Regions from separate parts of the Pectobacterium peruviense genome, predicted to be linked through region 2. Evidence: predicted binding sites of a transcription regulator. Region 2 holds the regulator's gene; the other holds the start of a gene.

What was found. Region 2 encodes CRP, which controls carbon source genes, mostly activating them, when cyclic AMP is high. Its sites were predicted from a motif close to ATGTGANNNNNNTCACAT; they were not measured.
Positions count from the first base shown of each region.
Region 1: a site for CRP is predicted at 6,379-6,396, ahead of DUT67_RS07125 (YfcZ/YiiS family protein). Genes of this name have one in related genera too.

Region 1 covers NZ_CP161826.1:1,561,496-1,577,876, forward strand. Annotated here, with positions in the region: tRNA gene DUT67_RS07100 (tRNA-Arg) at 358-432, opposite strand; gene DUT67_RS07105 (formate/nitrite transporter family protein) at 509-1,447, opposite strand; gene mlaA (phospholipid-binding lipoprotein MlaA) at 1,989-2,750, shown strand; gene mqo (malate dehydrogenase (quinone)) at 3,113-4,696, shown strand; gene fadL (long-chain fatty acid transporter FadL) at 4,829-6,130, opposite strand; gene DUT67_RS07125 (YfcZ/YiiS family protein) at 6,512-6,808, shown strand; gene fadI (acetyl-CoA C-acyltransferase FadI) at 7,048-8,361, shown strand; gene fadJ (fatty acid oxidation complex subunit alpha FadJ) at 8,358-10,553, shown strand; gene DUT67_RS07140 (spore coat U domain-containing protein) at 10,546-11,556, opposite strand; gene DUT67_RS07145 (fimbria/pilus outer membrane usher protein) at 11,561-13,927, opposite strand; gene DUT67_RS07150 (molecular chaperone) at 13,986-14,759, opposite strand; gene DUT67_RS07155 (spore coat U domain-containing protein) at 14,794-15,330, opposite strand; gene DUT67_RS07160 (spore coat U domain-containing protein) at 15,508-16,056, opposite strand.
Region 2 covers NZ_CP161826.1:468,917-485,297, forward strand. Annotated here, with positions in the region: gene pelC (pectate lyase PelC) at 136-1,260, opposite strand; gene pelB (pectate lyase PelB) at 1,856-2,980, opposite strand; gene pelA (pectate lyase PelA) at 3,519-4,643, opposite strand; gene DUT67_RS02110 (aminodeoxychorismate synthase component II) at 5,325-5,900, shown strand; gene DUT67_RS02115 (aspartate aminotransferase family protein) at 6,020-7,246, shown strand; one part of gene DUT67_RS02120 (IS3 family transposase) at 7,401-7,752, shown strand; one part of gene DUT67_RS02120 (IS3 family transposase) at 7,752-8,656, shown strand; gene crp (cAMP-activated global transcriptional regulator CRP) at 8,680-9,312, opposite strand; gene DUT67_RS02130 (OsmC family protein) at 9,688-10,095, shown strand; gene DUT67_RS02135 (phosphoribulokinase) at 10,204-11,073, opposite strand; gene DUT67_RS02140 (YheU family protein) at 11,198-11,434, opposite strand; gene DUT67_RS02145 (hydrolase) at 11,436-12,455, opposite strand; gene DUT67_RS02150 (LysE family translocator) at 12,562-13,164, shown strand; gene DUT67_RS02155 (5-bromo-4-chloroindolyl phosphate hydrolysis family protein) at 13,262-14,275, opposite strand; gene DUT67_RS02160 (toxic anion resistance protein) at 14,310-15,383, opposite strand; gene DUT67_RS02165 (ABC transporter ATP-binding protein) at 15,718-16,381, opposite strand, start outside.

The DNA of each region.
Region 1 (16,381 bases), 1.1 Mb from region 2:
GATGTATCTAAAGTTTATGGAAGAATTCAAATTGTTGATTCGTTTCCAGACTATAAGGTACAGATTGTCAACGCGCACGAACACCTAAGAGTAGAAAAAGTTACCGCGTTCGCTAACCGAGCAGGGAAATGGGAAATTGTTGATAACTTTCCTGATTTTAAGATTCAGATTGTCGACTTTCACCCTGACTTCAAAATTAGACTCGTCGATAATTTCCCCGGTCCAACTCGATGATAAGCGGCGTTCTTATGCAGATGTGGATACAGCATCGTCGTTTTTAGCCGACGATATATATCACTTAACTTTATGATTTAGTAAGGAAAATAGGGGGTTGTTGAATACTTCGAGACGTGTGAATGGTGTCCCCGACTGGAATCGAACCAGTAACTAGCCCTTAGGAGGGGCTTGTTATATCCGTTTAACTACGGGGACGTGAAGCGCAGCCATTATACGCATTTTTGCTCTGAGAATAAGCACTTAACGGCGCGTTTGCTCAAAGTGTCGGCAATCAGCGTTTCTGTCGGTGTTCTTTTTCATCATGCTCATACGCCTTTTGGCGTTTGGCGTGAGATGAACCGTTCATGTCGTTGCGAATTTGCGCATGGCTGATGAGTGCGAAAATAAAAGTGCCGCCGATAATATTCCCCGCCAGCGTGGGTAAGGCAAACGGCCAGATGAACGCCTGCCAGGGGATGTGGCCAATAAACGCAAGATAGAAAATTTCTGAGGCACCAGCCACGATGTGGGTGAGGTCACTGAAAGCAATCATCCAGGTCATGATGATGATAATCCACAGTTTGGCAGAGTAAGCACGGGGCAGCATCCAGACCATCGTGGCAATAATCCAGCCAGAAACAACGGCATTGGCGAACATCTCTGTCGGTGAGTTCTTCATAACCTTCATGGCGATGTCGACTAACGCCTCCCGCGTTTCACCATCAAAAACGGGCATATAGGTGAAGGCGAGGGCAGCCAAGGCTGTCCCGATCAGGTTGCCTGTCAGCACGATGAACCATAATCGACCAAGCAGATAGAAATTGCTGCGTGTTGGCTTATGCATGATAGGAAGCACCGCTGTAACCGTGTTTTCGGTAAACAGTTGCTGGCGCGCCATAATGACAATTACAAAGCCGATGGTGTAACCGAAGCACTCCAACAAAAAGCTGCCGGGCACGCCAACCAGATGGTTGTGGAGCATGCCGACCGCCATAAATGATGTTCCCATGGAGATTCCCGCCGCAATCGCCGACCACAATAACGCCATCGCATCGCGTTCCAGCTCCTTTTGTCCTTCCTGACGAATCTCTTCATGGATCGCGGCGGCAGGGGAGGGTAAATGTTCTTCGTCAATATTGATCGCTTTTCCCTGCGTGCTTTCTTCACTCTCTACCGCAACGTCGTTTTCTTTCTCTTGTCGGGTCTGCCTGGATTTTGAAGATGGGTTCATGGCGATCCTCTCGGCGATTGGGCTGATTGGCGCTTGGGTAATGACGCAGAAATTGCGGGTGTGAGTACGACAACCCCGATGATAAGCGTAGTCAGTTTTTACAACATGGGATGCCACCACGTGACTCACTGATTTAATCTGGCAGTGCTATGCTGTGAGAGGAACAATAAAATACCGTGCTGTTGCCCACGCTGGATCGCGTTTCGTAACGACAGCGCGCGCTGTCCCCATAAGAAAAAATGGCAAACCTCTGAAAATGTAGTAATGCGTAAGCCAACGTAGCGATAGATCAATAAAATGTTACACTGTTGGCCGATATCCCGTCCTTGTTGCTCAGCCTGATAGGCTGGAGTTGATACTTGGAATACCCATTTTCGGTCGCGGGTATATACCCTAAATAATTCGCGTTGCGGGCAGGCGGTAAGTGAAGGAATCCCGATGAGCTTACTCAAGTAAGTGATTCGGGTGAGTGAACGCAGCCAACGCACGTGCAGCTTGAAGTATGACGGGTATAGCACACTATAAATCAGGGAGAACAGATATGAATTACCGCCTGAGTGGGGTGGTGTTTGCCAGCGTGTTACTCATCGGCTGCGCCAGTTCCGGGGATCGCGCTCAAGAAGGACGTTCTGATCCGCTTGAAGGCTTTAACCGTACCATGTTCAACTTCAACTACGACGTGCTGGATCCTTACGTGGTACGTCCGGCGGCTGTTGCCTGGCGCGATTATGTGCCGACGCCCGCGCGTAACGGACTGGGGAACTTCTTCAGCAACCTGGAAGAGCCTGCGACGATGGTGAACTACTTCGTTGAAGGTAAACCGTATAAAGCGATGATTCACTTTAACCGCTTCTTCCTGAATACCTTGCTCGGGATGGGCGGTCTGATTGACGTGGCATCGATGGCGAATCCTAAACTGGCGAAAGAAGAGTCTCGCCGTTTTGGCAGTACGCTCGGTAATTATGGTGTAGGGTACGGGCCTTATCTGGTCGTGCCTGGCTACGGTAGCGTGACACCGCGTGAAGATGGCGGTGGCGTAGTGGATACGTTGTATCCGATGCTGAGCTATCTGACGTTCTGGATGTCAGCGGGCAAGTGGGCTATCGAAGGGCTGGAAACGCGAGCACAGCTGTTGGATTCCGATGGCTTACTGCGTAATTCTTCCGATCCTTACCTGATGATACGTGAAGCCTATTTCCAGCGGCACGATTTCCTCGCTAGTGATGGGCAAATCACCCCGCAGCAGAATCCGAATGCTGCCGCGATTGAAGACTCGCTCGACGAGATCGATTCAGCGAAATAGTGTTGTATATTGTCACGCATTTCAAAGGCACCTGCGGGTGCCTTTTGTTTTTATAAAATACGGCTAAACTTAGTTTTACCATGATGATTCTGTGGTTTGTTTCTTAAAAGTTATTACTTTGTTGTTCATTTATTTACTTACTAAAATTTATTTCCTCCCGTCAGATAACAATAATGTAACGTCATTAACCGGTACGGATGATCATCATGGCTGAAATGTGTCAGCGTGCTGATTTTTTTGTTAGCAAAGTGATTAACAAAAGGGTCATAACAACGATGCTTTTTACTCATAGTGGTGCGCCCGCGTGTTAATGAATGCCTGGAATTCTATTTACCTGCACTTATAAAAATAGAGATATAAGCATGAAAAAACTACTTGCTATGTTCTTCTGCCTCAGCGTGGTGGTTAGCGCCCCACTGGCGATGGCTGAAGATGCTAAAACGACAGAGAAGACAACGGATGTGGTACTGATCGGCGGGGGCATTATGAGCTCTACGCTTGGCGTGTATTTACAGGAGCTGCAACCAGACTGGTCTATCGATATGGTTGAGCGTATGGATAACGTGGCGGAAGAGAGCTCTAACGGCTGGAATAATGCCGGTACGGGGCACTCTGCCTTCATGGAACTCAATTACACGCCGGATAACCCCGACGGCCCAATCAATATCAGCAAAGCGCTGGAAATCACCGAAGCGTTTGAAATTTCGCGCCAGTTTTGGTCCTATCAGGTGAAAAACGGCGTGCTGAATAATCCGCACGCTTTCATTAACAGTGTGCCGCATATCAGCTTTGTCTGGGGCGATGAAAACACCGCCTTCCTGAAGCATCGTTATGATGCGATGCAGCACAGTACGCTGTACCGTGGCATGGAGTTCTCTGACGATCCGAATACGATCAAAGAGTGGGTTCCGTTGGTGATGGAAGGTCGCGATCCAGCTCAGAAGATTGCCGCCACCCGTATGCCTATCGGTACCGACGTGAACTACGGTGAAATCACACGTCAGCTGGTTGGCGCGATGAAAACCAAGTCCAACTTTGCGCTGCACTTGAATTCAGAAGTCCGTGATATCAAACGTAATGCGGACAACACCTGGAGCGTGACTTACGCCGATCTGAAGAACGGTGAAAAAGAGAGCGTGATTAAGGCGAAGTTCGTCTTTATTGGTGCGGGTGGGGCGGCACTGCAACTATTGCAGAAATCCGGCATTCCTGAAGCCGATCTGTACGGTGGCTTCCCGGTTGGCGGCGAATTCCTGGTGACAGAAAACCCGGAAATCGTGAAACGCCACATGGCAAAAGTGTATGGCAAAGCCTCTGTAGGTGCGCCACCGATGTCCGTTCCGCATCTAGACACCCGTATTTTTGACGGCAAGCCAGTCCTGTTGTTCGGGCCGTTTGCCACCTTCTCCAGCAAGTTCCTGAAGAATGGTTCGCTGTGGGATCTGATCGGTTCCGTGACCTTCTCCAACGTGATGCCAATGACGCACGTCGGTCTGGATAACTTCGACCTGGTGAAATATCTGGTCGGTCAGGTCATGATGGATGACGACGATCGTTTCGCTTCGTTGCAGGAATACTTCCCAAATGCGAAGAAAGAAGACTGGAGACTGACGGTTGCAGGGCAGCGTGTTCAGGTTATCAAGAAAGATGATGATAAGGGCGGTGTGCTGAAGCTGGGTACTGAGATCGTCAGTTCGCAGGATGGCTCGATTGCTGCGCTGCTGGGCGCTTCCCCGGGTGCGTCTACCGCAGCGCCGATTATGCTGAGCCTGCTGGAAAAAGTGTTTAAAGATAAAGTCGCGACGCCGGAATGGCAGAGCAAGCTGAAAGAGATTGTTCCGTCTTATGGTCAGAAGTTGGACGGTAATATTGATATGACCAATAAAATCCGTAGTTACACCAGCAGCACGCTGGGGCTGGATTATATTGAGGTTAAGCCTGAGTAATCGGTATTAACCGGAAAGAACGATGTAAGGCCGCGAAAGCGGCCTTTTTTGTTGCTTCGCCCTGGTAGAACAGTGCAATAAAAAAGCAGGTAAGTTGCCTTACCTGCTTTTATGTAGAAACCCGTAGGTTATTTAGAACGCATAGTTGAAGTTCACGCCGTACAGCCAGGCCTTACCTTTAGAGCTGAAGTTGTAACTTGGAGAACCTGCTCTATCAGAGATAGGTTCGCTGATATCAACTTGCTTACCATGCATATAAGACACGCCAACATCAACAGACGCGTCTTTATTGAAAGCGTAGGTAGTGCCTGCGCTCAACCAGAAACGGTCCTGATCGGGGATAGAGATAGAACGTCTATCAGCTGGTACCGGGCTATCATCAAACGCGATACCGCTACGGAACGTCCAGTTATCGTCATGATAGTAGGTGGTGCCGAGTGCGATACGGTAGGCATCACGGAAGCCTTCCTCTTTCTGGAACAGCGTGTTACCACTGTTACCTGTCGCTTTCAATTCCTGGAAATGGCTCCAACTGGTGTAGGTCAGGCTGTAGTGAACTGCCCATTTCGGCGCTACACGGTGGTAGGCAGACGCTTCCCACATTTCTGGCAGATTGAGTGTTAATTGACCTGGTACTGTTGCACCATTGAGGGCACCAGGTCCAGCGGACCGTTGGTTACTGTAATCGCCATTGAAATCGATATCGACTTTGGAACGATAGGTCAGGCCGACGCGATTATTTTCATCCACTTCATACAGAATGCCAGCGTTCCAGCCGTATCCCCATTCTTTACCTTCCAGACGAGCCATCTCTGAAGATGGACCAGCAACGGCACCCTGAGCGCCACCCGCACCGGCAGGAACATTAGCCAGTTCACCAGCGCGCCGAATAAACTTGGCATCGGCATAAACCGCGTTAACCCCTAAACCAAAACTGAAATGTTGATTCAGGCGATACGCAGCGCTCAGGTTCAGGTTTGACGTCAACAGGTCGGTTTCTCCGCCGATAGAACCTGCTGCATAGTTATCATTAAATTTAGTCGCCAGACCATAGTTAGTGGTGGCAGATGCGCCAACCGCCCACTGCTCATTCAGTGGCATGATGAAATGCAGGTTCGGCACCCAGGCGTGCGGTGCAATATTTTTGGCGCTGGTATCTTGTCCTGTCAGGGAATTTTTCCCCTGAACATCAATATCTGGATTGATATAGGTAACACCACCGGAGAACGATGGGCGGTCAAACATGGTCATGGTCGCCGGGTTACGGCTGCCAGAGGTCGCATTGTCGGCTACTGCACCTTCACCAGAAAACGCGCGTCCCAGACCAGATGATGAGTATTCATTAAGCTGGAAACCAGCCGCGGACACATTTGCTGAAAACAGGGCCACCGCAACAGCAATTGTGGATTGTTTGAACAGGTTTTTCTGGCTCATGACCAAAACCTCTTTATATGCTTGTTATTTAACTTTGTTACACGGAGTAACAAGGGACGCGCATTGTAGGGGGCGCACTCAGCCTGACAAATCAGACCAGTTGGCAAAGTATAAGTTGGGAATACGATAATGTTGCGTCGGTGTGTTCAAAATATTTCCAAAATGATGCAAAATTTAGATCTGCTTAACGTTTTGGTTAATTTGTGTGAGGAAATATTACTCAGCTTTCACTGCCCGATAACACCTTAATGTGACTGATATCACTAAAATTACCGGTTGGCATGAAGTGCTGGTACTGCTTTGGGGTGAGGGAGTAAAATGTAAGGAAGATAAAAATTTTTGAACTGGATCATATCTCCCGCGTTTTAAGAGGAAAGCATCATGACGAACGTAATCAACAAATGCAGTGCTGAAGAAACCGCAGCCTGCTGCTGTGTCGATGTCGGCACAATCATGGATAACACGGATTGCACCGCATCTTACAGCAAAGTGTTCGGCGATCGTTCTGACGCGGAAGCGACATTAGCGGCCCTGACGGAAAAAGCGCGAGCGGTAGAGTCTGAACCTTGCGAAATCACCAGCACGTTGGAAGACGTAGACGGCGGCGTTAAGCTGGACATTAATTTTACGTTCAGCTGTCAGGCTGAAACGATGATTTTCCAGCTCGGCCTGCGTTAATTTTTGTGTTAGCAGGAGCCCTTTCGCGGCTCCTGTTTATTGCTTCCTTTCCCTAGCGTATCGCCTGACCTCTTTTTTCTCTTCTCTTTTTGCCGTTTCTTCATCTTTGTTCGCCGCTACTGGCATGCTCTTCACACTTTTATGTTGCGTGGCTTTGCGTAATGTAACTATCTGGTTAACAATGAAATCAGGTCTGACCTGTTGTGCGCGTACTTTATTTTCGGTTAACAGGAGCGTTTATGAGCGAGGTATTACCTCTGATAACCCGCCGTGGCGATCGCATTGCGTTCGTGAGCGGATTACGCACCCCATTTGCCCGGCAGGCAACGGCCTATCATGGCGTACCTGCCATCGAATTAGGGAAGCTTGTCACCAGTGAGTTACTGGTTCGAACGGGTATCGATCCTGAGCTGATCGAGCTATTGGTGTTCGGGCAGGTGGTCCAAATGCCTGAAGCGCCGAATATCGCCAGAGAGATCGTGCTCGGCACGGGCATGAGCGTGCATACCGATGCGTATAGTGTTTCCCGCGCCTGTGCTACCAGCTTTCAGGCTGTCGCTAATGTGGCGGAAAGCATTATGGCGGGGACGGTGGAAGTCGGTATTGCCGGGGGCGCGGATTCCTCTTCGGTGCTACCGATTGGGGTCAGTAAAGCGCTGGCCAGAACGCTGGTGGATATGAATAAGGCTCGAACGTTGGGCCAGAAGTTGAAGCTGTTAAGCGGCCTGCGTCCAAAAGACTTGCTCCCGGTTGCGCCCGCCGTAGCGGAGTATTCCACCGGGCTGCGTATGGGCGATACCGCAGAACAGATGGCAAAAACTTACGGCATCACGCGTCAAGAACAGGATGAACTGGCACATCGTTCGCACAAACTGGCAGCACAGGCCTGGGAATCTGGCGTGCTGCGGGATGAAGTGATGACGGCTTACGTTCCTCCTTATGAGAAGGCACTGAGTGAAGATAACAACGTGCGTCATGACTCCGCCATAGAGCAGTATTCCCGCTTACGTCCGGCGTTCGATCGTCGGCACGGTACGGTAACGGCGGCGAATAGCACACCGCTAACGGATGGTGCGGCAGCAGTCTTGATGATGAGTGAATCCAAGGCCAAAAGTCTGGGACTTACGCCACTAGGCTATCTGCGCAGCTATGCATTCAGCGCCATCGGTGTGCAGCGAGATATGTTGCTGGGGCCGGCATATGCTTCTCCACTTGCGCTGGCAAGGGCCGGTGTGACGTTGGCTGATCTAACGTTAATTGACATGCACGAAGCCTTTGCCGCCCAGACGCTGGCAAATCTGAAGCTGTTTGCCAGCGATGAGTTTGCTCGGAATCAATTGGGCAGAAACGCTGCGCTGGGCGAGGTGGATCGTGCCAAATTCAACGTGCTGGGTGGCTCCATTGCCTATGGGCATCCTTTTGCCGCCACTGGCGCGAGGATGATTACTCAAACGCTGAATGAACTGCGCCGTCGCGGTGGCGGGCTGGGGTTAACCACCGCCTGCGCGGCGGGCGGGTTGGGCGCGGCGATGGTACTGGAGGTGACGCCATGAACGATCAACAGCCTTTCTCCGTTACAGCATCACCTACAACGGAAAGCCCGTCTGCATTTTCCCTCACAATCCGGCCGGACAACATCGGTGTGATCAGTATTGATGTCCCCGGCGAGAAGGTGAACACGCTAAAAAGTGAATTTGCAGAACAAATTCTCTCGGTCTTCGAGCTGGCGCGGCAGCATGCGACGCTCAGAGGGCTAATTTTTATTTCCGCCAAGCCTGATTCGTTTATCGCTGGGGCGGATATCACCATGTTGAACCAGTGCAGTAGCGCCGAGCAGGCCGAAAATCTGGCGAAGCAAGGGCAGGAAACGTTTGATCAGATTGCCGCGCTGCCTTTCCCCGTGGTGGCTGCGATTCACGGTGCCTGTTTGGGCGGTGGGTTGGAGCTGGCATTAGCCTGCGACTATCGCGTTTGCTCGCTGGATGATAAGACGGTGCTGGGGCTACCGGAAGTGCAGCTTGGCCTCCTTCCTGGTTCAGGAGGAACGCAGCGTTTGCCACGCTTGATTGGTCTGGATAGCGCGCTGGATCTCATTCTGACTGGTCGCCATCTCCGTGCGAGTCAGGCGCTGCGGCAAGGGCTGGTGGATGAGGCAGTTCCACACGATATCCTGCTCGATACGGCAGTCGAGATTCTCAAAAAAGGCAAAAGGAAGGTGGTGCCGTTGGGCTGGCGTTCGCGTCTGCTGAGTAGCCCAGGCATTCGCCATTTGCTTTTCAAAATGGTGAAACGCAAGACCCGCGCGAAAACACATGGCAACTATCCTGCCACTGAAAAGATCATTCAGGTGGTACGCCGAGGAATAGAGAAAGGCCGTGAGGACGGGTATCGGCAGGAGGCGCGAGCGTTCGGTAAGCTGGTGATGACGCCGGAATCTGCCGCACTACGCCACCTGTTCTTTGCCTCGAATGCGTTAAAGAAAACTTCCGGCGCATCCTCTGACGCGAAGCCGATCCATCGTGTTGGCATTCTCGGTGGCGGGTTGATGGGAGGGGGAATCGCCAGTGTCACTGCGACGCGCGGGCAGTTGCCCGTTCGTATTAAAGATATCAATGAGCAGGGCATTAACCATGCGTTGAAGTACAACTGGCAATTGCTGACCAAGCGTGTTCAGAGCAAACGAATGAAGCCGACGGAGCGCCAGCGCTTGATGACGTTGATTTCTGGCAGTACGGACTATCGTGGTTTTGAACATGCGGATATCGTCATTGAAGCGGTTTTTGAAGATCTGGCGCTGAAGCGGCAGATGGTGGCGGAGATTGAAGATCATGCCGCGCCGCACACTATTTTCGCGTCAAATACCTCCTCGTTGCCGATCCATCAGATCGCGGAGGGCGCGCGCCATCCCCAGCAGATTGTTGGTCTGCACTATTTTAGCCCGGTAGATAAAATGCCGTTGGTAGAGGTCATTCCCCATGCGCACACCAGCGCGGAGACGGTTGCGACGACGGTTTCCCTAGCGAGAAAGCAGGGGAAAATTGCGATCGTCGTGAGCGACAGCGCGGGTTTCTATGTGAATCGCATATTGGCGCCTTACATCAACGAAGCGGCTTACTGCCTGCTGGAAGGGGAGCCGATTGAATCGATTGACTCTGCGCTGGTGCGTTTTGGCTTCCCCGTTGGCCCGCTCGCGCTGCTGGATGAAGTCGGTATTGATGTCGCGACCAAAATTGTTCCGGTACTGAGTGAAGAACTCGGCGATCGCTTTACCTCCCCGCCAGCGTTTGATGCGATCCTGAAAGACGGGCGTAAAGGGCGCAAGAATGGCAAAGGATTCTACCGATACAATAAAACGCGCCGTTTCTGGCACACGGGGAAAGAAGTCGACAGCTCGGTTTATCCGCTGTTGGATGTGACGCCGAAGGCGCATCTCGATCCTGCATTAATCAGCCAGCGTGCCGTGATGATGATGTTGAATGAGGCGGCGCGTTGTCTGGATGAAGGCGTGATTCAATGCGCTCGTGACGGTGATATCGGCGCAGTATTTGGTATTGGCTTCCCACCTTTCCTCGGCGGCCCATTCCACTATATGGATCGTCTGGGGATGGAAACGGTAGTGAAGACGCTATTGGTACTGCAACAACAGTATGGCGATCGGTTCGCACCCTGCGAACGTTTGCTCACGATGCGGGAAGGCCAGCGGACGTTCTATCCGCCAGCCGATGAAGACAGTAGCACTAGTTGATCGTGACGTTAATCGTGACGGTATCTTTATATGCGCCCTCCGGTTTACTGGCCTGGCTGGCGTTAATGCGGGCGGTGTACGGGATACTCTGCGTAATCCCCGTTCCCGCTCCGCTATAATCGTTAGTCTCGGTCCAGGCGACGTTTCCGGTACGGTAGAGCTGGTATTGCAAGTAGTAAGACGTACTGTTAACGGTTGCCGTCATTCTGCGCCAGTTGGCATCGTCGGGATGGTTACTGACGAGTTTGACGGTATACGCACCCAATAGCGTACAGCGAACGCCAAGGCTATTATTGACCGCCGCGAAATCTGCAGGAAACGCCGCAACACCAAAGCTGATATTCGGCGCGCTGGTGATCTGGCAATCATTGGTGATGGTCATGGTGATATTGAGAGTTGAGGTCGTTGATCCTTCATCGTAAACGCAGAGGCCTAATGCACCCAGCGCACAAAGTCGGTAATCCCATTTGATGGTCACTGTGTCGGTGTAAGTCCCCGCGGAAATGTTGTTGCCTATACTGGTGCGGATATAGATCGGCATCGTGCCGTCAGTGGAGTTGAACAGGCCCAATATGTCCAGAAAGGTCGTCCGAGTCCACGTGTAGGTTGAGTTGATGTTATAGAGTGTACCGCAGCCAGAATCCATGCACAGGCTGTAGGGAACATAGTCTGTACTTGTCCCCCGGCGCATCCGCATGGTGGTGCCGCTGGGGTTGCTATCACTCTGTATTGTGGCGGTGATGGTATTGGTACTGGCTAAACTCAACACACTCCCCGTGCAGCGAAACCCACTTCCCGATGCCACGATCTGTGGCGTACCGTTAACGCCGACCACTGAAGAGCCATAAGGCCCCAACGGGGTATTACTGGGCGGCGTTGTACAGGCTGCATAGCTAAAAGGCGCGTAATACAACCCCATCAGCAGGAAGGCCAAATGTAGCCAACGGGCGGCCCGCCGATTGGTGGCGAAGAGTTGCTGGATCTGCGGTATCGGGGTCAGCATCGTTTTATCCTTTTGAGTCAGTCTGGCAGGTAAGCGGGCCGATGGTTGCCATCATGGTCTGTGATTCTGGCAGTGAGAACGCCACGCGGCAAAGCCGTCCATCTTCTTGTTTAAAGCGTAAGCGGTTAGAGGTTCCCAGATTGGCGAAGTAAGCAAGGCCATCGTAACCGCTTATCGTGGTGTCGCCGCTGGTTTCGTCTGTTATCCAGGTGCCAATGGTGAGCGGGTTACCATCCGTATTGCGCAATCGGATGTTGGCGGATCGCACGGCATGAACAGGGAATTTTACGACAGTGCCGCTGCCTTCTTTTACCGCCACGCGTGATTCCACCTGTGGGGTAGTGACATTGGCTGGCAGTTGTAACGTATCGATTTCCACTTTCGCGGGGTAATTGGACACGACCCACGGTACGAGTAAATGGCCGCGTTTATTGGTTTTCCCCACCAACTGATTTTCATATTTTACCGGTACGTCGGGGTATCCCTCGGTATCGACAACAATAAAGGCGTCGTTGATGCGGTTACTGGGGAAAAGTCCCCCGTTCATGTAGATCAGTGAACCGCTCAGTTCACCCCACTGTGTCGTACTCCCTTCATTGCCATAGGCTCCGCCAGCTAGCATGGCATAGGGGCCGCGCCAGTTCAGAGAGCCTTGATGATAAGGATTTTTGCCCGCACCGTATGCGGCGTTCCAGCCGAATCCGCCTTCTGTCGGCGCGGTACGGTTCACTCCGACACGCGGGGAGTAATCGCCATTGTTGTCGCGCTGAACACCGGCATTGACGTTGCCGTTGTTACCAAAAGGCATCACAAACTGGAGTTGGGCGCTGTAGCCGTTCTCCCCCAGCGCTTTGTTAAAGGCGAGGTAGATAGAACTGCCTTGCCAGATCTGTCGACTGAAAGAGAGATTCAGCAGCCGGGTTCGAGTTGAATCGTAGGCACGAATATCGAAATAACCCACGCCGAACGAACCATTGCCTTCACCGAAGATTTGGCTGCTGATCGTTGCCTGATTGCTTTCCCGACTGAGGCGGCCTTCCGTGAGCGCGGCCGTTAAATCGCGGTATTCTTCACTGCGTTTGGCATGTTGAACGCTCAGGCCGAATGCAGAGGTGTAGTAGGAGTAGCCTGCGGTGTATTGGTGTCCGGTGGTTTCTTTTTCGCTCTGACTGTAGGACGAACTCAGTGTTCCCCAGCGCCCTAGGGTAAAATCCGCCCCTGCGCCAAGCAGATACAAATCCTTCACGGCTTCGCCATGCGCCGACACCGTCAGCTTATTGGTCAACCCGTATCGATAGATGCCACTGACGGCCGGATCGTCAGTATAGGAATTATTCTGTATGGCATAGTCCTGACGTAAAACGCCAACGGACAGATCGAAATCGCTTAATCCCTCTCTCAGCAATACGTTGGAGACGTAAAAAGGGATCGTGGTGGAAATCTGCCGCCCCTGAGCGTCCGTAGTAATGACGGTCGCTTCCCCTGCACCGTTCAGATAAGGCGTATTCGTGAGAGTGAAAGGGCCTGCATTCAGGTTGGTGCTGTTCGCTTTATAGCCGTTGATAAACAGATCCAGCGTGCTGGGGACGGCGGCCGTGCCGGTATATTGCAACATCGGATAGGTCACAATGTCTGGGCGAAGGCCGAAATTGCGAGCGATGCGCAGGCCGCCCATACGCACTGAGTTGCTCCACGTCAGAGAGTTGCTAATCAGATCGCCAACCTGATAAGTGATCATGCGGTCGTTATCGTTGTAGCGCCAATAGGTATCGAAACGCCGATAGCCATCTTGCTGAGAAGTATTGCTACCCGAGGTAAAATAGTAGACGCCCGTATTGGATAAGGTTCCGTAGGGGCTAAAAAAGCGCTGCTCCATCCAACTGTTGAGTGAATCCGAATTGCCGCGGGGTGAGGTGTAATACAGGTTATAGTTGAACAATAAACCAGGACTGCTGCGGGCTGGGAAACGTGCCATGTCTTGCCCTCCGCCTTCAACGGATTGCTCGGGTAGCCAGGGCATGGGCACGGTGAGCTTTAGCTGCTGTATGGCCTGATCGTAATCGGCGGTAACCTCTGGCAGCGCGCTGACATTGACGAGCCCCGTGCTTTGGTCCGGTAGGCGGATGTGATTTGAACGCAGCGTTGCTGCATCCACATAATAGTTTCCTGCACGATAGGTGACAGGGACAACCGCGTTATCACTCTGCCCGTTAACAGAAAGCGTTAAATAGTAAACGGATTCACTGACCGAGGGCATGGCGCGGGGAGGGGCGGGAAGATCGGTATAGTCTTCCGCGAAAATCGTCGCAGAATACAGCAGCGCAAATGGGGCATACATGAGCAGGGGCAAGACACCTGCGTTGATCTTCATGCCTGACCTCACCATGACTGCACTGTCAATAAACACGCCTCTGTCGTTAACCGCTCCATCATTCGCGTTTAATCAATATGGGATCGGTGATGTCGATCAGGTGGGTGAAGAGCTGCATCGCCGCACCCGGTGTGGACACGCCTGCGGGCAGTGGCCAGCGCATCTCTTGCCCTGGTAACACATAGCCTAAAAAGCCGTTAGTTAACGTTGTCCGACTCCCTTTCCCACTTTGGTCGGCGGACCAATAGACGTTACTCAGGCGGGCATGTACTACGCCTCGGTTACGGACATAAAGATAGTTTTTCCCGCCAACTGCGCTGACTCGCCAACTGAGCACGGGCAGCGTTGGTTCGGTGTTGGTGCGTCGTTTATCGGGGCGAGTATGTGTCCAGACGCCTTGACCATCAAGGAACAAGGGCAGTAGATAACGCATCTGAAATTGCAGCCCCATCTGCGGGGTATCTTGTTGGTAGGGGGTGGAAATCTCATCAACGATGATGCGGTAAGCTTGCTCAGTATTAGCGGGGGCTGGGTTGACGCGAATCAGGCGTACCATATTGCGCTTACCTGGTTCCAGCGTCATGAACGGCGGTGTGGCAATCACGTTACTTTGTTCGGCATAACGATCCTGAAAGTCTATTTGCTTCCAGGACATGATGCGGATTTGTAAACCGACGGGCGCGGTACCTTTGTTTTCCAACCATAGCGCTGAACTGTTCTCATCTGATTCAATGACCTGATAAATCGGCCAAACGAGAATAGAACTGGCGGCAAAGCAAGATAAGCTGATACCACTTAACAAAAAGACCATTGCCCGAATAAAAAACGTTATTTTCCTTTTCATCCTGTATTTATCCCGTTTTATTTTAATAAGTCAGGCTGACGGTCACGTTATCGGTATAAATCCCCGCTGGAGGCAGAGGCGTGCCGCCAAAATAGCGGGCATAAACGGTGTAAGTCTGAGTAGTAGTCGGAAAAGAGACGATACTGAGCGCCAGACCTCCCGTTCCCCATACCTGCGTGCGGGCGGCATCGCGGTAAAGCTGGTAGGCCAACAGCCGCGTTCCTGCCGCATTTTTCAGATAACGCTGTGCACTGCTGCCGCCATTGGCACCGTAGTCCAGCTCAATGGTGGCGTTAATGCCAGGTGTGCAGGTGGCGATAATCGATCCGCCTCCGCTTGCGCTGGCAACATCCACGTTGGTCGCGGTGGCGCTGCGCGTCCCGAAATTAAGCGTACCCATATTGGGTTGACTGCTTGCCGTGCTGGTGCCAAACACACAGCCCTTTTGTATCGTTGCTGTGACATCGAATGTGCTGCTGACCGTGAGCGCCATCGTCACCGTAGGGACAAGGGTGCCAAACAGCATGAGTGATGAAATTAATGCTGACGGAGAACGCATCGCGATACCGATGGCTACTTAGCCTGAACCGCGGTATGGGACATATTCGGAGTCGCCTGCAGGGAGTAGGCAGTAAACACGGCACCGTGTATGAGATGTAGTGACATAACGACTCCTTTTCTTGTGGGTCAGCGACCCTAAAAAGGCCGACATGCGAGCATGCCAGCCTGTAAAAAATTACCATTCGATCGTTGCAGTGACAGTGTCGGTATAAGTGCCCGCTGTCGGTGATAGAACGGTTTGATCTGCTGGCAGGATACGTGCGTAAACCGGAACCAACTGCGGGTTGCCCGTTGCAGTAATGGCAATACCACTTCCACTATTGAGTGGTATCTCGGTGGTACGTGTTGAGTCACTGTATAGACGATAAGGTACGTTATAGGTCCCTGTACCCGGTGCGAGTCTGCGTAACGATGCGGTATCGTTCGCACCCGCGCCAATGCGCAATGTTGCCGGTGTGCCGACAGAGCAACTGACCGTAATCCCGTTGCCACCGGCGCCGGTGACCAGACCGTCAATGTTGGCCGTCAGATCGGAATGGGAGCCAAAACTGATTGTTCCCCATGTGGTTCCGGCTCCACCCCCATTGTTGACCGTGCAGGCGGCAGTAATAACCAGTGATACGGGGATCTGACCATTAATCGTCACGCTGCTGGCTGTGGGAGAAAGGCCGAATGTGGTGAATAGTGTAGCCAGAATAGGTAATGTTATACGTTTAGAATTCATAACGATTCCTTTATATGCATCTGTATGCATCTCACATATTTTCATCGAAAGTGTTTTCACGAAAGTGTATTGATTCTCGCGAAAACTGCTCGTTACGAGTGACTATTACAAAAGAAATCATAACAAGCCGTTTTAATCAGTACGGCTATTTATATGGCATGGATTAACCGTTCGGGAAAAGATAAAATGTTTATTCTCTTTCCTAATTACCGGAACCACTGACACAAAAATGTCGCACTGCTGAAATATATATCGCTACTACTTTCAGTACTTTCCGTATGGTGAAAATAATTCTATAAAGGAAACGTGGAGCTAATTTTCTCTT
Region 2 (16,381 bases):
CGAGCCCTTAGGGCTCGCTCAAGTATGGCCCGAACGATAAATCGACGGGCGTTAAGCTCGCTTGCAGGCTCCTGCTAGCACAGGACAATGAGGGTAGGAGCCTGAAGTCCGCTTAGTACACTTTACACTTCGTGATTAGTTGCAATTTGCTGCTGTTAGCACGGCCAGGTTTTTGTTCACACCAGCATAGTTTGCCAGTTTGTCCTTCACGCACTGTGGTGAAACCGGAGAGTAGCTGTAAGGGAGTGAAGCGAACGTGCCGGTGCTTTTCCAGTCTTCAGCATTCACGTAGGCCTTGGTGTCTTTATCCCAAGTGATATTGTATTTAGCGAAGTCGGCCGGGCTCATGACGTTGTTATTACGCAGTTCCCAGGTACCGAAGTTGGAACCGTCGTAACGTGAGGTCACTGGGTTTTTCGCATTCTCGAACCAGTTACGTTCGATCAGCGCAATCCCTTTCTGGCGTACGTTCAGGCCAGAACTAGTGATGCCGGTATACAGGTTGTTGTAAGCGTGAACCTGACCGCCACGTTGCAGTGGGAGACGCGCGTTAACGTCGTCGTAAATATTGTGATGGTAAGTCAGATCGCGGCCCGTATCGCTGCTGCTGAAGCCGCTCAGCCCCACCTTTTTGATGCCGTGAATGTAGTTGTACGACACCGTCACGTTGGTAGAGGCTTTCTTGATATCAATCGCAGATTCAAAGGTGGTGTCACCGTCTTTTGTTCCTGCGCATTCAAAGTTTTTCGCGAAGATTTCGTTGTGGTCAATCCAGACGTTCGGCGTGTTATCGATACGAATGGCATCACCGTCCTGCGCGCCGCCCGGCATGTAACCAAAGCGCATATTACGGATGATGACATCGGATGATTTTGTCAGCCAGATCCCGAAGTTAGCGGAAGATCCGTTGGTACCGATGATGGTAACCCCTTTGGTAAACTCTTTGATTTCCACACCGCGAGCATCTTTACTCCACTGGCCGCAGATATTGTTCTCGGCAGCTTTGATCAGCGCGTCTTCATTACCGTTATAGGTGATGATGAGTGGGTAAGCCCCACCTTTGACTTTCTTACCTTTAGAATCCAGCTTCGCCTCTTCGATAATATCAATGATATCTTGCATAGAGCGCGCCGTTTTGTTCACTGCACCAGCAACGTTACCACCATCAGTGGTGGCATAACCTCCCGTATTTGCCGCCATTGTCGGTTGAGCCGCAAGTAATAACAGCCCAGCGGCTGTAGAAGGCAGTAGGTATTTCATTAGGGTACTCTCCTTGGAATAGAATTTTTTGGGTATTAATGTTCCACATCACCCAGATTATATTGTTTTGGTGTTTCAATAAAAATGAAATCTAGGTTTATTGAAACCCAGATTAAGTGTTATCATAAAAATAAAATAATTCAATATTTAGATATTAAATATATCGACTGAATAACGCAGGGGAATGCTGATGATTAATAAGTCTCTATTTTAAATGATGATATTTTTTTCATTTTTTATAAAATAGATGCATTCAGAGTTTTTATGAAAAATAAAATTATATTTCGTTTTGTTATTCTACGTTGGGAGAGTTTTGATAAAGGTGATAAATGTGAGCGCCATCAAGAAATAAGTAAAATTCTTCATTGAGATGACCATGTCAAAAAATAATTGACGCCGATCAAATTATTAATTAATCCCGTGTTGTGAATTATTTTTGATTACATCAATAACAAAGATAATTAACTTATAAAATAATTAGCATGATATTTAATTTATTCCCTCTTTATTGGGATGCATACTCATGTTCATTTGTCGGTCCTCATAAAAAATAAGCGAGCTCTAAGAGCTCGCTCAAGGGTAAATCAGACCGCGTTTATTTGCAGTTAGCTGCTGTCAGTACCGCCAGGTTTTTACCCACGCCAGCATAGTTTGCCAGTTTATCCTTCACACACTGCGCCGAAACCGGAGAGTATTTGTAAGAAATGGAAGGGAACTTGCCGGTGCTTTTCCAATCATCAGCATTGACGTGAGGCGTAGAAGGGCGACCCCAGGTGATGTTGTATTTGGAGAAGTCCGCTGGTTTTGTGATGTTGTTGTTACGCAACTCCCAAGTACCGAAGTTGGAGCTGTCGTTACGTGCCGTCACTGGGTTGAGCGCATTTTCGAACCAGTTGCTTTCGATCAGCGCAATCCCTTTCTGGCGGACGTTAAAGCCGGAGCCAGTGATGCCGTCATACAGGTTGTTGTAGGCGTGAACCAGACCACCACGCTGCAGCGGCAGACGTGAGTTAACATCGCTGTAAATATTGTGATGGTAAGTCAGGTTACGTCCCGTATCCGTATTGCTTGCGCCGCTCAGGCCGACTTTCTTGATGCCATGAATGTAGTTATATGACACCGTGACGTTGGTTGACCCTTTTTTGATATCGACGGCCGATTCAAAAGTCGTGTCATTGTCTGGTGTGCCTTTACACTCAAAGTTCTTGGCAAAGATCTCGTTGTGGTCAATCCAGACGTTTGGAGAGTTATCAACACGAATGGCATCGCCGTCTTGCGCACCGCCTGGCATATAGCCGAAGCGCATATTACGTACTACGACGTCAGAGGAGTTCACGATCCAGACACCGAAGTTGGCGGATGAACCATTGGTACCTTGGATGGTAATGCCTTTGGTGAACTCTTTGATTTGTACGCCGCGAGCGTCCTTACTCCATTGGCCGCAAATATTCTTTTCAGCCGCTTTGATTAATGAATCTTCATTACCGTTATAGGTGATGATGAGCGGGTAAGCACCGCCTTTGACTTTCTTGCCTTTTGAGTCCACTTTCGCAGCTTCAATAATATCCACAATTTCTTGCAGAGAACGTGCGGTTTTCTTCACAGCGCCGGAAACTTCTCCACCATCTGTGGTGGCATAGCCGCCCGTATTTGCTGCCATCGCTGGCTGAGCCGCGAGTAATAACAATCCAGTGGCTGCCGTAGGCAATAGGTATTTCATTATGACTGTCTCCTTGGAATAGAATTTCATGGGCATTTATCGCTCCATATGCCCGACACACATTTTTCAACAAAAATGAATCATCAATTTTGATGAAAAACCAAGGGGAGTGTGGTCAAAAAATAAGTTCAATTCAAGGGTGAAATGTTAAATGTATTACAGCGGAAACATTTTGTAATACTGATGATTGGATGATTTGGATTTTATAGGAAACGATATTCTTTTAAAATAATTGAAAATCAGTAGGTTATTATTTAAATGGATGATTGATTTATTCTGGTTTCTTTATCTATATGATTTTACATCGCTACTTTTATGATGTTGAGCGCTGAGACTAACGTAAATAATTCATCTTAAGTCAAAATATAATATCACAGGCGCATTCAGTTTTGTTTTTGTATGGGTTAATTTTACATTGAATTTTAGTTTGTTAAGAAATAATTATTATTCATCTCCATGTGCCGTAAAAAATGAGCGAGCCCAAAGAACTCGCTCAGGAAGAACCCGGCGCAGAGTGAATACGCCGGGATTAATGCATTTATTTACAGTTGGCTGCTGTCAGTACTGCCTGGTTTTTACCTACGCCAGCATAGTTCGCCAGTTTATCCTTCACGCACTGTGCGGAAACAGGGGAGTAGCTATACGGGACGGCAGGGAATTTGCCGGTGCTCTTCCAGTCATCCGCATTGATGTGCGGTGTGGATGGTTTACCCCAGGTGATGTTGTATTTAGCAAAATCAGACGGGCTGGTAATGTTGTTGTTACGCAGTTCCCAGGTACCGAAGTTGGAATCGTCATTACGTGCGGTCACAGGGTTGAGGGCATTTTCGAACCAGTTGCTTTCGATCAGCGCGATCCCTTTCTGACGGACGTTAAAGCCTGAACTTTTGATGCCGTCATACAGGTTGTTATAAGCATGCACCTGACCACCACGTTGCAGTGGCAGACGTGAGTTAACATCGCTGTAAATATTGTGATGGTAAGTCAGGTTGCGACCCGTATCCGTGTTGCTTGAACCGCTCAAACCGACCTTTTTCACGCCATGAATATAGTTGTACGACACGGTGACGTTGGTTGAGGCTTTCTTGATATCGACAGCCGATTCAAAAGTGGTGTCGTTGTCTGGTGTACCAGCGCATTCGAAGTTCTTGGCGAAGATCTCATTGTGGTCGATCCAGACGTTCGGTGAGTTATCAATACGGATAGCGTCACCATCTTTTGCGCCACCCGGCATATAACCGAAGCGCATGTTACGTACGACAACATTGGAAGAGTTAACCACCCAGATGCCGAAGTTAGCGGAAGACCCATTAGTACCGAGGATAGTGATCCCTTTGGTGAACTCTTTGATTTCTACACCACGCGGATCTTTGCTCCATTGGCCACAGATGTTAGCTTCAGCCGCTTTGATTAGTGCATCTTCATTACCGTTATAGGTAATGACGAGCGGGTAGGCTCCACCTTTGACTGCTTTACCACTTGAATCCTTTTTCGCTGCCTCAATGATATCGACGATCTCTTGCAGAGAGCGTGCGGTTTTTTTCACAGCGCCGGAAACATCGCCGCCGTCAGTGGTGGCATAACCCCCCGTATTTGCCGCCATTGTCGGTTGGGCAGCAAGCAGCAACAGCCCAGCGGCTGCAGAAGGCAGTAGGTATTTCATTGTGTACTCTCCTTGACATAGAATTTTTTGGGTATTTATCACTACACACCCTGTGTAATAAAATGGCTGTTTCAACAAAAATGAAATTAAGGTTTGTCTATAAAGCCGAGCTAAGTGTTAACAGAAAAAATAAACAAAACAAGATGGGGCGTTAAATATATTAATTAAATAACAGAGGACAGCTGAGAGGATTTGTGTTTATTGCTTTTAAATAGAAACTAATTTCCACTTAAAGTCATTTAAATCAATGTCTTGTGTTTTTTATTTAAACTTTGTTCTTTATTTTTCATCCGTCTCATTTCTAGGGTTTTATTCGCTTATTAGCAATTGTGATCGTCGTCAAAAGTTAAAGATAAATATTGGTTAGAAAGATAAATCCCATGAACTAACCTGCCTAATCTAAAAACTCTAATTAATTCATGATGGTTTTTTGTTTATTATTTTTTTTGTTAAAAATGATTTCAGAAAAATAGTTTTCTATAGAGATAAATAATAAATATTACCTATTAATAAAAGTGCTTTTTGTATAAATAAATCATTTGTGATCGTCATAATTATTATTGCGCTAACTTATTGCGTAGGGATGGCACGTCTTTTGTCTTTGCTGGCGACAAGGGCTGGGTACCTGATGTGAATTTCATGTATGTTAGTACCGCTTTCCCGACTAACTGTGCAATGACTATGCTACTGATTATTGATAACTACGACTCCTTTACCTACAACCTTTACCAATACTTTTGTGAGCTTGGCGCAGAGGTCGTGGTGAAGCGTAATGATGAACTGACGCTACGTGAGATTGAGCAGCTTGCGCCTGAGCGATTGGTCATTTCACCGGGTCCCTGTACGCCGGATGAAGCGGGCATTTCACTGGCTGCTATTCGTCACTTTGCCGATAAATTGCCTATTCTGGGTGTGTGTCTTGGTCATCAGGCGATGGGGCAGGCGTTCGGCGCGCGTGTGGTGCGGGCACGGCAGGTGATGCACGGTAAAACCTCGGCAATTGCGCACAGCGATGCGGGGGTTTTCACCGGGTTGGCTCAGCCTTTGACGGTCACCCGCTATCATTCACTCATTATTGATTCCACTTCGCTACCTGATTGCTTTGAGGTCACGGCCTGGAGCGAATATGAAGGGCAGCGTGATGAGATTATGGGGATACGCCATCGCTCCTTACCGCTAGAAGGGGTGCAGTTTCACCCCGAGAGTATTCTTAGTCAGCAAGGGCATCAGCTTCTGGATAATTTCCTTAAAATTTAACTATATAGAGAGTTATTCTTTTCAATAGCCGATTTAAGATTGCCTGTGATTGATTTTTTATGCATATTTATTGACTATATTTTCATTTCGACATGATGGGCAGCAGAGTGAGGCAGCAAATGGCAGCAGAGCAGAAAGCAGTGACACGGGATACTCACGATAAAGTGATTTTGCCGGTTTATGCACCCGCGAAGTTTGTACCAGTGAAAGGTAAAGGGAGCCGCGTCTGGGATCAGGACGGTCGTGAATATATCGATTTCTCCGGTGGTATCGCCGTCACGGCGCTCGGTCACTGCCATCCTGCGCTGGTTAACGCATTGCAGCAGCAGGGCGAAAAACTGTGGCACACCAGCAATATTTTCACCAATGAGCCTGCGCTACGCCTTGCCAGCAAATTGATTGATGCCACTTTTGCTGACCGCGTGTTCTTTGTTAACTCCGGTGCAGAGGCAAACGAGGCCGCATTTAAGCTGGCGCGCCACTATGCGGTTAAACGCCATAGTCCATATAAAACCAAGATCATCGCCTTCTACAATGCGTTCCATGGCCGTACGCTGTTCACCGTTTCAGTTGGCGGACAGCCTAAATATGCCGATGGCTTCGGACCTAAGCCTGCGGATATTGTGCACGTTCCGTTCAACGATCTGGCGGCTGTTAAAGCGGTGATGGACGATCATACCTGTGCGGTCGTGCTGGAGCCGATTCAGGGCGAAGGCGGTATTACACCCGCGACGCCTGAGTTTTTACAGGGCGTTCGTGATTTGTGCGATCAACATAAAGCGCTGCTGGTGTTTGATGAAGTGCAGAGCGGGATGGGGCGTACCGGTAAATTATTCAGCTATATGCACTATGGTATTACGCCGGATATCCTGACAACGGCTAAAGCGTTGGGCGGTGGTTTCCCTATTAGTGCGATGCTGACGACGGAAGAGATCGCATCAGTCATGACCGTTGGGGTACACGGTACCACCTATGGCGGCAATCCTCTGGCCTGTGCGGTGGCGGAAGCCGCGCTGGATGTCATCAACACGCCAGAAGTATTGTCTGGTGTCGCGGATCGTCACGATCGTTTTATCAGTGAACTTGATAAAATCAACCAGCAGTATGGTGTATTTGATCAGGTTCGCGGTATGGGGCTTTTGCTGGGGGCTGAGCTGAAACCTCAATGGCATGGCCGTGCGGGCGAGTTCTTGGCTGCTGCAACGGCTCAGGGGCTGATGGTGTTGATGGCAGGGCCGAACGTGATCCGCTTTGTACCGTCTTTGATCATTGATGAAGATGATATCGCGCAGGGGATGGATAAATTCGCCAAAGCCGTCGCTCAAGTGGTTAACGCAGCACACTGATTACGCTCTCAACATCGCTTGCGACTTCCCGTTAGGTGGCGAGCAGGAAGCTCGGCATAAAAAAAGCGTGAGGCCGAGGCTTCACGCTTTTTTATTGGTAGTGATCCGTCCTGAATAGCGTTGACACGTCCCTGACTTAAATACGGAGAACGTGATGATGACTGAGTTCAAACGTACCCAACGTGATTATCCTCTATCCTTTAAAATAGCCGTCGTTGAACAGGTCGAAAAAGGCGAGATGACCTATAAACAGGCCCAGCAGCGATATGGCATTCAGGGGCGCTCCACCGTTCTTGTCTGGCTGCGTAAATATGGCCAGCTTGACTGGAGTCCCGGACTTCCTGACCTGATGAAAAGGAAACTGCTTGTGGCTCAGACAAATACCCCACTTACACCCGAGCAAAGAATCAAAGAACTTGAAGAGCAGCTTAAGCTGGCGAATCAGAAAGCTGAGTTTTTTGAATCTGTTATCAACGTCCTGAAAAATGATTACGGGGTAAGTGTCGTAAAAAAGCGGCCCGGCAAGTCCTTGCGCAGAGTCAGGCCCCAAAAGTCACCGTGACACGCGCATGCCAGCTCCTGGGGCACAGCAGACAGGCATGGTACCAGCATAATGCAAGGTGCAATAAACGACATGAACACAATAGTCAGGTTCTTGATTTTATTGCCCGAGTTCGGTGCCGTCAGCCACGTATAGGCACACGCAAACTCCACTCTCTGTTGAACCGTCAGGCAGGTGAAACACTCAATATCGGGCGTGACCGCCTGTTTAGCCTACTGGGTAAACACCGGCTTCTGGTACCCGTAAAGCGGGCATACCACAAAACGACCAACAGCCATCATCGTTTTTACCGGCATCCGAACTTGCTGAAGTCTGGCCCCGAACAGGTTACTGTCCTTCAGCCGGAGCAAGTCTGGGTCGCCGATATTACTTATCTACCAGTACGCAGTGGCACGGTCTATCTGAGTTTGGTCACGGATGCCTGTTCCAGAAAAATCATGGGTTACCATGTAGGGGATAATCTGCAAACTGAAAATGTGGTAAAAGCCTTCAAACGTGCGTTACGACAAAGAAAAACAAAAGGGCCGTTGATACACCACTCTGACAGAGGGCTACAATACTGTTCAGCGCTTTACCAGTCGGTACATGAGAGAAATGGGATAACCTGTTCAATGACAGATGGTTATGACTGCTATCAGAATGCGCTGGCTGAACGGATAAACGGCATCCTGAAAAATGAGTTTTTACTCTCTCGCCCAGCTAATCTGGCACAAGCGAGGAAAATGGTAAAAGAATCTGTGGCGATTTATAACCATGAGCGGCCACATCAGGCCCTGAAATACAAAACGCCCGATGAGGTTCATCAGGCGTTTTACAGGCAGAAAACTGTCAACCCATATCAGGACTAGTCATAGGGTACCGCGACAAGGGTTTAGCGAGTGCCGTAAACGACGATCGTTTTACCGTGCGCAGAGATCAGATTCTGGTCTTCTAACATTTTCAGAATGCGGCCCACGGTTTCACGCGAGCAGCCAACGATTTGCCCAATTTCCTGACGGGTAATTTTAATTTGCATGCCATCTGGATGCGTCATGGCATCAGGTTGTTTGGCCAGGTTGAGTAAGGTTTGGGCGATACGGCCGGTCACATCAAGGAAGGCGAGATTGCCGACTTTTTCTGAAGTAACCTGAAGTCTGTTTGCCATTTGCGCAGACAAGCGCATGAGGATATCCGGGTTAACCTGAATGAGCTGGCGGAATTTTTTATAGGAAATTTCAGCCACTTCACAGGCGGTTTTTGCCCGAACCCAGGCACTGCGTTCCTGACCTTCTTCAAACAGGCCGAGCTCACCAATAAAATCGCCCTGATTGAGGTAGGAAAGAATCATTTCCTTGCCTTCTTCATCTTTGATTAGCACTGCTACAGAGCCTTTCACGATGTAGTAAAGCGTTTCTGCTTTTTCACCTTGGTGAATCAGCGTGCTCTTCGATGGATACTTGTGAATATGACAATGGGAAAGGAACCATTCGAGAGTTGGGTCTGTCTGCGGTTTGCCGAGAACCATTCGCTATCATCCTCTGTTGTAATTCACTGCGCAAATTACAGGGGTCAGAGTTCCCTGTACGGCGTGTTTAACTGCTAAAAAAAATAAAATTCAGTCTAGGCAGAATGACGTCAGGGAATATACTGGAACCACTGTACCCTTGGTTTTTCGGTTGCTGCTTTGCCGCACCGTAAACGTGGCTGGGTATTTCTGGCTACGTCATCATCTTCTTCGTTTCTGGGTTTGTCCAGAAAAGGTCTATTCTATTTTCGTTTTAACACAGCTTTAAGGATGTGTCTTGTGTTGTCTCGCTTCAGCATGACAAAGCTCTGATTAACGCTGGTTTTTGTACAGTAACGGTATAAATTTTCAAAAAATTTTTAGTGGAGAGGCATCATGCAGGCTCGGGTAAAATGGGTTGAAGGCTTAACGTTTTTGGGCGAATCCTCATCGGGACATCAGGTATTGATGGACGGTAATTCTGGCGATAAAGCGCCCAGTCCGATGGAAATGGTGTTGATGTCCGTAGGGGGATGCAGCGCAATTGATGTGGTATCGATTCTGCAAAAGGGCCGTAATGATGTGGCGGATTGTGAGGTGAAATTAACCTCAGAGCGTCGGTCTGAAGCACCGCGCTTATTTACCCATATCAATCTGCATTTTATTGTGACGGGGAAAGGGCTGACCGATAAAGCCGTCGAACGTGCCGTCGAGCTGTCAGCGGAAAAATACTGTTCTGTGGCATTGATGCTGGGTAAAGCCGTTGAGGTGACACACAGTCACGAAATTAGAGTACTGCCATAATTCCTTTCTCTGAGCACTAATTCTGGTTACTTAAGCCCATTATTAGGGGAAACACAGGGGGGCCCGTAGAGAGGCCTCACCCTGTGGTCTCCGCGTGTATCTCGATGCTTATTCTATCGTTTTCCCTTCGATTAACCGCTGCACCAGCGGTGCCATGATTAATTCCATTGCCAGCCCCATTTTCCCGCCGGGAACGACCAACGTGTTGATGTGGGAGATAAACGAGCCCTGCAACATGGCGAGCAGATAGGGATAATCAATATTATCCAATCCCTGAAAGTGGATGACGACGAAGCTTTCATCCAGTGAGGGGATCGACTTGGCAGCAAACGGGTTGGAGGTATCCACGGTGGGTACGCGCTGGAAGTTGATATGGGTGCGAGAGAACTGCGGCGTGATATAGGTGATGTAGTCTTCCATGGAGCGGACAACGGAATCCATGACCGCTTCACGCGAGTGGCCGCGCTCATTGACGTCACGGATCAGCTTTTGTATCCACTCCAGGTTGACGATCGGCACCACACCGACGAGCAAATCGACATGCTGTGCCACATCATTTTGTTCGGTGACTACGCCGCCGTGCAGTCCTTCATAGAATAGGATGTCGGTAGGTTCTGGCATCGGTTCCCACGGTGTGAACGTCCCAGGAACCTGGTTATAGGGAATCGCTTCATCATAGGTATGAAGGTATTTACGCGTCTGACCACACCCATGTAGGCCATATTCAATAAACGACTGTTCCAGCAGGCTGAAATCATTCGCTTCTGGGCCGAAGTAGCTGATGTGGCGTCCTAAATCACGCGCTTTGCGGATTGCCATATCCATTTCCGGGCGGGTATAGCGGTGAAAGCTGTCACCTTCCAACTGGGCTGCGCGTAGGTCGAACTGTTGGAATATCTTACGGAAGGCCAGACTGGTGGTCGTGGTTCCCGCTCCGCTGGAGCCCGTAACCGCAATAATCGGATGTTGATGTGACATAAGGCGCGTGACTCCGTGATCTCGATGCCCGCATAGACTGAAAGCCTGCGCGCATTCTCAAAAATGACGTAATTGTTCCCATTGTTAGCATGTTTGACGCGTTCTTTCACGTCTTTCGCCATGCTCAATAAGGGGCATGTCCACCGGCATTGAGCTGACCGCGCGGCATAATGTTTAGCGTTTCATGTAACTCAGACCACACCAAAACGACTTCGCCGGATTGGAGCTGACTGCGGATATCTTCGACTTTCTGCGCCAGCGAGCGCTCCTGTTCGCCGTAATCGGTGCCTTCGCGCAGCACGAAAGATTCGATGATGTTATCCAGCGTTTCTGGATCGAGCTGTTGCCAGGGAATTATCACGCTATGTTTCCTGAGTAAAAATTGTTTCTGAATAAAAAGAACCGGTGGCGTGGTCCAAAAATGGACTAAGCCAATTGGGAATGCGCTGTTCCAGCCACATTTCCGGTTTCAGCAATGTTCCACCGACGAAGCCGACATGCCCACCGTGTTCCGTTAGCTGATACTCAATATTAGACGGTAACTGCGACAGATCGGGAATGACCTCGGACGTCATGAAAGGATCGTCCTTCGCGTGGATGATCAGCAGCGGTTTACGAATCTGAGGCAACAACGGCAGGGCGCTACAGCGTTTGTAATAGTCGGCCGCGTCGCGGAAACCGTGGATGCGTGAAGTAATGACATCATCAAACTCCCGTAGCTGGCGGATTCGCTTCAACTGCGGCAACTGAATCGGCAATGTGTCTGGGTAGGCTGCCAGCTTGCGGCCGGCATTTTGTTTCAACAGGTGCAGCAGGTAGTGCTGATAGACGCGGGAGAAACCTTGTTCCATCCGGCGGCTACAAGGTTCGAGCATCAATGGTGCGGAAACGATGACCGCGGCGGACAGGGAACAGGCTTCACCCTGCTGGCCGAGCAGATAGGCCAGCATGTTGCCGCCGAGAGAAACGCCGATGGCAGCGGTAGGAGCCTCACCCAGCGTCTCTTGCATCCAGCGCAGGAAATAGCTTGCATCACTGGTTTCGCCGGAGTGATAAATACGTTTCATCCGGTTGGGCTTCCCGCTGCACCCGCGAAAATGCATGATGACGGCCAGCCAGCCACGCTGTTTACAGGCATGTAGGAGACCGTGAGCGTAGGGGCTATGAAAGCTGCCTTCCAATCCGTGAAACAACACTACGCGTGGTTTATGCCTCGCCTGTTCGGGCGCTTCGCTCCACGCCAGATCGACGAAATCACCGTCCGGTAATTCGAGCGCTTGCCAGACAGGTGAGAACTGCGCGTGACGGCGAATCAAGCGTGGCAATAGCGTTTGCAGATGCGGATTATGGGCGCCGCTCAGCGGACGAAAATGGTCATGCATAAAGGATATGAAAATCTTGTTGTCGGCTCTTGTACGATCAATATCACACTGTTAGCTTCAATGCTGCCAGTTGGTACGACATTTGGGTCAGGAGCGCCCACAAATAATGGAACTGAGTTTATTTCTTTCGATGTTGGGTTTTTTGTGGGTAGCGGCTATCACACCGGGGCCGAATAATATGCTGTTGACCACCTCGGGCGCGAATTTTGGCTTTATGCGTTCACTGTGGTTGATGGTCGGCATCATGTTGGGCATGCAGAGCATTTTACTACTAGTAGCATTCGGCGTCGGTGGTTTGATTCTGATTTATCCTTCGCTGCACTTTATCCTGAAAGTCCTCGGTAGTGCCTATCTGCTCTGGCTGGCGTGGAAAATCGCCACGGCGGCTTACGAACGGCTGGAAACGTCCGTTGCGCCGCCCCAGCCGATACGGCTTTATCAAGGGTGGTTGCTGCAATTCCTGAACCCGAAAGCGTGGCTTATGGCGCTGGGCGCGGTTGCCAGCTTTAGTCTGGCTGGTGAAGGCTATAACCATTCTGTGATCGCGATAAGCATCGGCATTGTGCTGGTCAATCTGGTGTCCGGTGTCATCTGGCTTGGATTTGGCACGATGATTGGGCGACTGCTGCGCAGTAAGAAAGCGTGGATTATCTTCAACGTATCAATGGGGCTGCTGACCGCCGCTTGCGTGCTGTTGATTTGGCATTAATGCTGATCTGGCATTGATGCTGGTTTGATAACGTCGCGAGCGGTTTTTCGCTCGCGACTGAGGAAGCACACTGTCGGCTGCATACTATCAGTAGGAATTACTTATAACCGTCTGTTTTTAATAGATTATCAACAAGGTTGAGTTCGGCATCAAAATCCAGCGTATCGTTCTCCAGCAGTCGTGCGTGTTGTTGTTGAAAGGCGGAGCCCAGCGCTTTCAGTGCGGTAACATTCTTCAGCAGAAAATCGTCTGATTTGCCATGTTTCTCTAATTGGTTGGAAAGTCTGACAAATTCACCGGCCACTTTTTCTACGGCAGGAAGGTAGCGATTAAGAAACGCTGTTCCCGGCTCAACATCCTTGGGATCTTCCTTCATACACGTGACAATAAGCTGCGCATACTCAACGATCGTTTTCAGTTCGTCGAGAAGCTCGCTGGGGAGCTTCTGTAGGTTTTGCAACCGTACTATACGGCTCTCAAATGTAACGGCTTCCTGAACGGGTGGTGTAATAACGACCGGTGAAGGTTGAGGCGACATAGGTGCTGGTGCCGGAATGAGCGTTTTGGGTTGGTCTTTCCTTATTTTGAAAGCCGTTTTCCCTTGGTAATGGCTCATCGTACCTAGCACAATGCACGTGGCGAAGGCCGTATTATAGAAAGGGTGTTCACCAAACTGATGTGCATCGGTGTAGCCCATGATGATGATGAAAACTAAAAGAAACTGGATAACGGTGCCGAGACGAGGGTGGGAAATCTCGGAGCATGCTTTGATTATCCACCACGCTACGGCAATCCATCCCAGAACGAATAGGGCATCATGCGCAATGAACCAAATTACGCCAGCCACAAGTGGCCAAATCATATCAACCTGAGACCGTGTAAAGGCGTACCACAGCAGAATTAAGCTGAAAGCATTCACAATGAAAACACAGGTTTGAACGTTTTTATCCGCCATGAGGTCTGGATATAATTCACCTAGAAACACTATAGTGATGAGCGTAGAGACGATAAAAGCAGCGCAGACTAATCCCCAGAGCTTAAGCAGCGTCAGGCACAAACGACCTAGTTTCTTTTGCCATCCCTCATCTGGAGGGGAAGATGCGTTTTGCATATTCAATAAAGACCACTTATCAAAACGAAATTATTTATGCAGAACGTTGCTGCATCGCGTGTTGTTGGTTCGCTGCAATCTCGGCCAGACGCGTTCTTAGCTCTGTTTCCATCGTGCCCAGTTCTTTCTCTACATCAGTGCGACGTACTCTGGCGTCATTGGCAATCGTGACGGTTTCTTCGATGGTGTTCAGAAGGCGGCTTTGCACTTCGCGTAAGGTTTCGATGTCCACAATCGAGCGTTCGACTTCCCGCGCGGTTTCAACGGTACCGAGCTGGAGCATTTCTGCATTTCTCCTCAGCATGGCATTGGTGGTATCAGAGACTTCTTTTTGCAGTTTTGCCGATTTGCGCTGTGAATGCAGCGTTATCGCCATCACGATCTGGCTCTTCCACAACGGGATCGTAGAGAGAATGCTGCTCTGAATTTTCTCGGCGAGCGACTGGCTATTACTTTGCATCAAACGAATTTGAGGCGCGGTTTGGATCGCGATGGTGCGTGACATCATCAGGTCGTGTAGTCGTCTTTCAAAGCGCTGTATGTTGCTCACTAAATCACGCACGTACTGCATATCCATCGGGTCGTTGGTACGCTGTGCTTTTTCCTGTGCGGCGGTCAGATCGCCAGACTGAATGGCTGCCAATTTCTGTTTACCGGCAATGATATGCAGCGTGATTTGTTGAAAATACTCGCGGTTGCGTATGAAAAGCTGTTCCAGCGTGGAGATATTGCGCAATAGCTCCATCATGGCGCTTTCGAGTTTTTTAGAAACGGTATCAACCTGCTGCGCCAGCGTTTGATACTCCAGCAGCGTACGTTGGATGGTGCTGAACAATTTCCCTATCAATGGGAATGAGGCGAGGAAGCTTTGCTTAGTGTCAAAAACGGTGAGGTCAACCGACTTTACTTTCATCAGAAGGTCTGTCAACTGTTCACCAATCACGCCTGCATCCTTCGCTCTGACTTCTTGCATTAAGGATTCTGAAAAGCGCGAAATATTACCCATCGTGTTTGCTGCATAAGAGATGGAAAGCATAGGGTCAGTAATATCAATTTTATTGACCAGTACCGAGACTTCGCTTTTTTCCTGCTCGCTAAGTTGCGACATGTTTAATTCAGATAACGCATCGCTTGCTGTCGTGGTGACGGCGTTGTTGCCGGAAGCTGTGAGCGTAGCAGAGAGCGAATCAGTAGAAACAGACGGCGTATTTTCCATCATAAATATTGTCCTTGCCTTATTGTCCGGCCGTTTTATGCCTTGCGGCCTTCAATGTCAGTGAATAGGTAAGTGTGTAGAAATCAGTAGATTAATCACTAAATATTACCTTGGGGGAATATTGCGCTCAATGCGCTTTATCATCACTTTTTAAGATAATGTCGTGAGAAGGAAAGAAAAACGTGGGAAAGCGAGCGGGGGCTACCCGCTCGTAGGGAAATACCACTTACTCGCTTTGCATCATCTGCTCTAGCTGTTCCTGCGCGTCTAGCCAGGACAGCTCTGTTTCTTCCAGCTCGATTTTAACTTTGGTTTGCTGTTGCAGGCAGTCGGTGAGTTCGGCTTTGCGGCTGATATCATAGATGGCACTGTCCGCCAGCCGAGCTTCCAGTGCTGCGAGCGTTTCTCCCAGTTTTTCCATCTGCTGTTCAAGCTTGGTGATCTGCTTACGCAGCGGCTGCGTTTGCGTTCTCAACTCGGCTTCGCGACGTTTCTGATCTTTTCTACCCTGCGCGCTATTGGCGGCATTTTCTTTTGGCGTTTCATCGGCCGCATTTTCCTGACGTTGAAGGCCGACCAGCCACTGTTGGTAGTCTTCCAAGTCGCCATCGAACGGTTCGACTTTTTGGTCGTGTACCAGATAGAGATCGTCGGTGGTGGAACGGATCAGGTGTCGATCGTGCGAGACGACAACCAGCGCGCCTTCAAAATCGATTAACGCTTCGGTCAACGCCTGACGCATATCGAGATCGAGGTGGTTGGTCGGTTCGTCGAGTAGTAGGAGATTCGGACGCTGCCAGACGATCAGCGCCAGCACCAGACGGGCTTTTTCGCCGCCGGAGAAGCGCTCGGTGATCTCGGTGACTTTGTCGCCCTGAAAACCGAAGCCG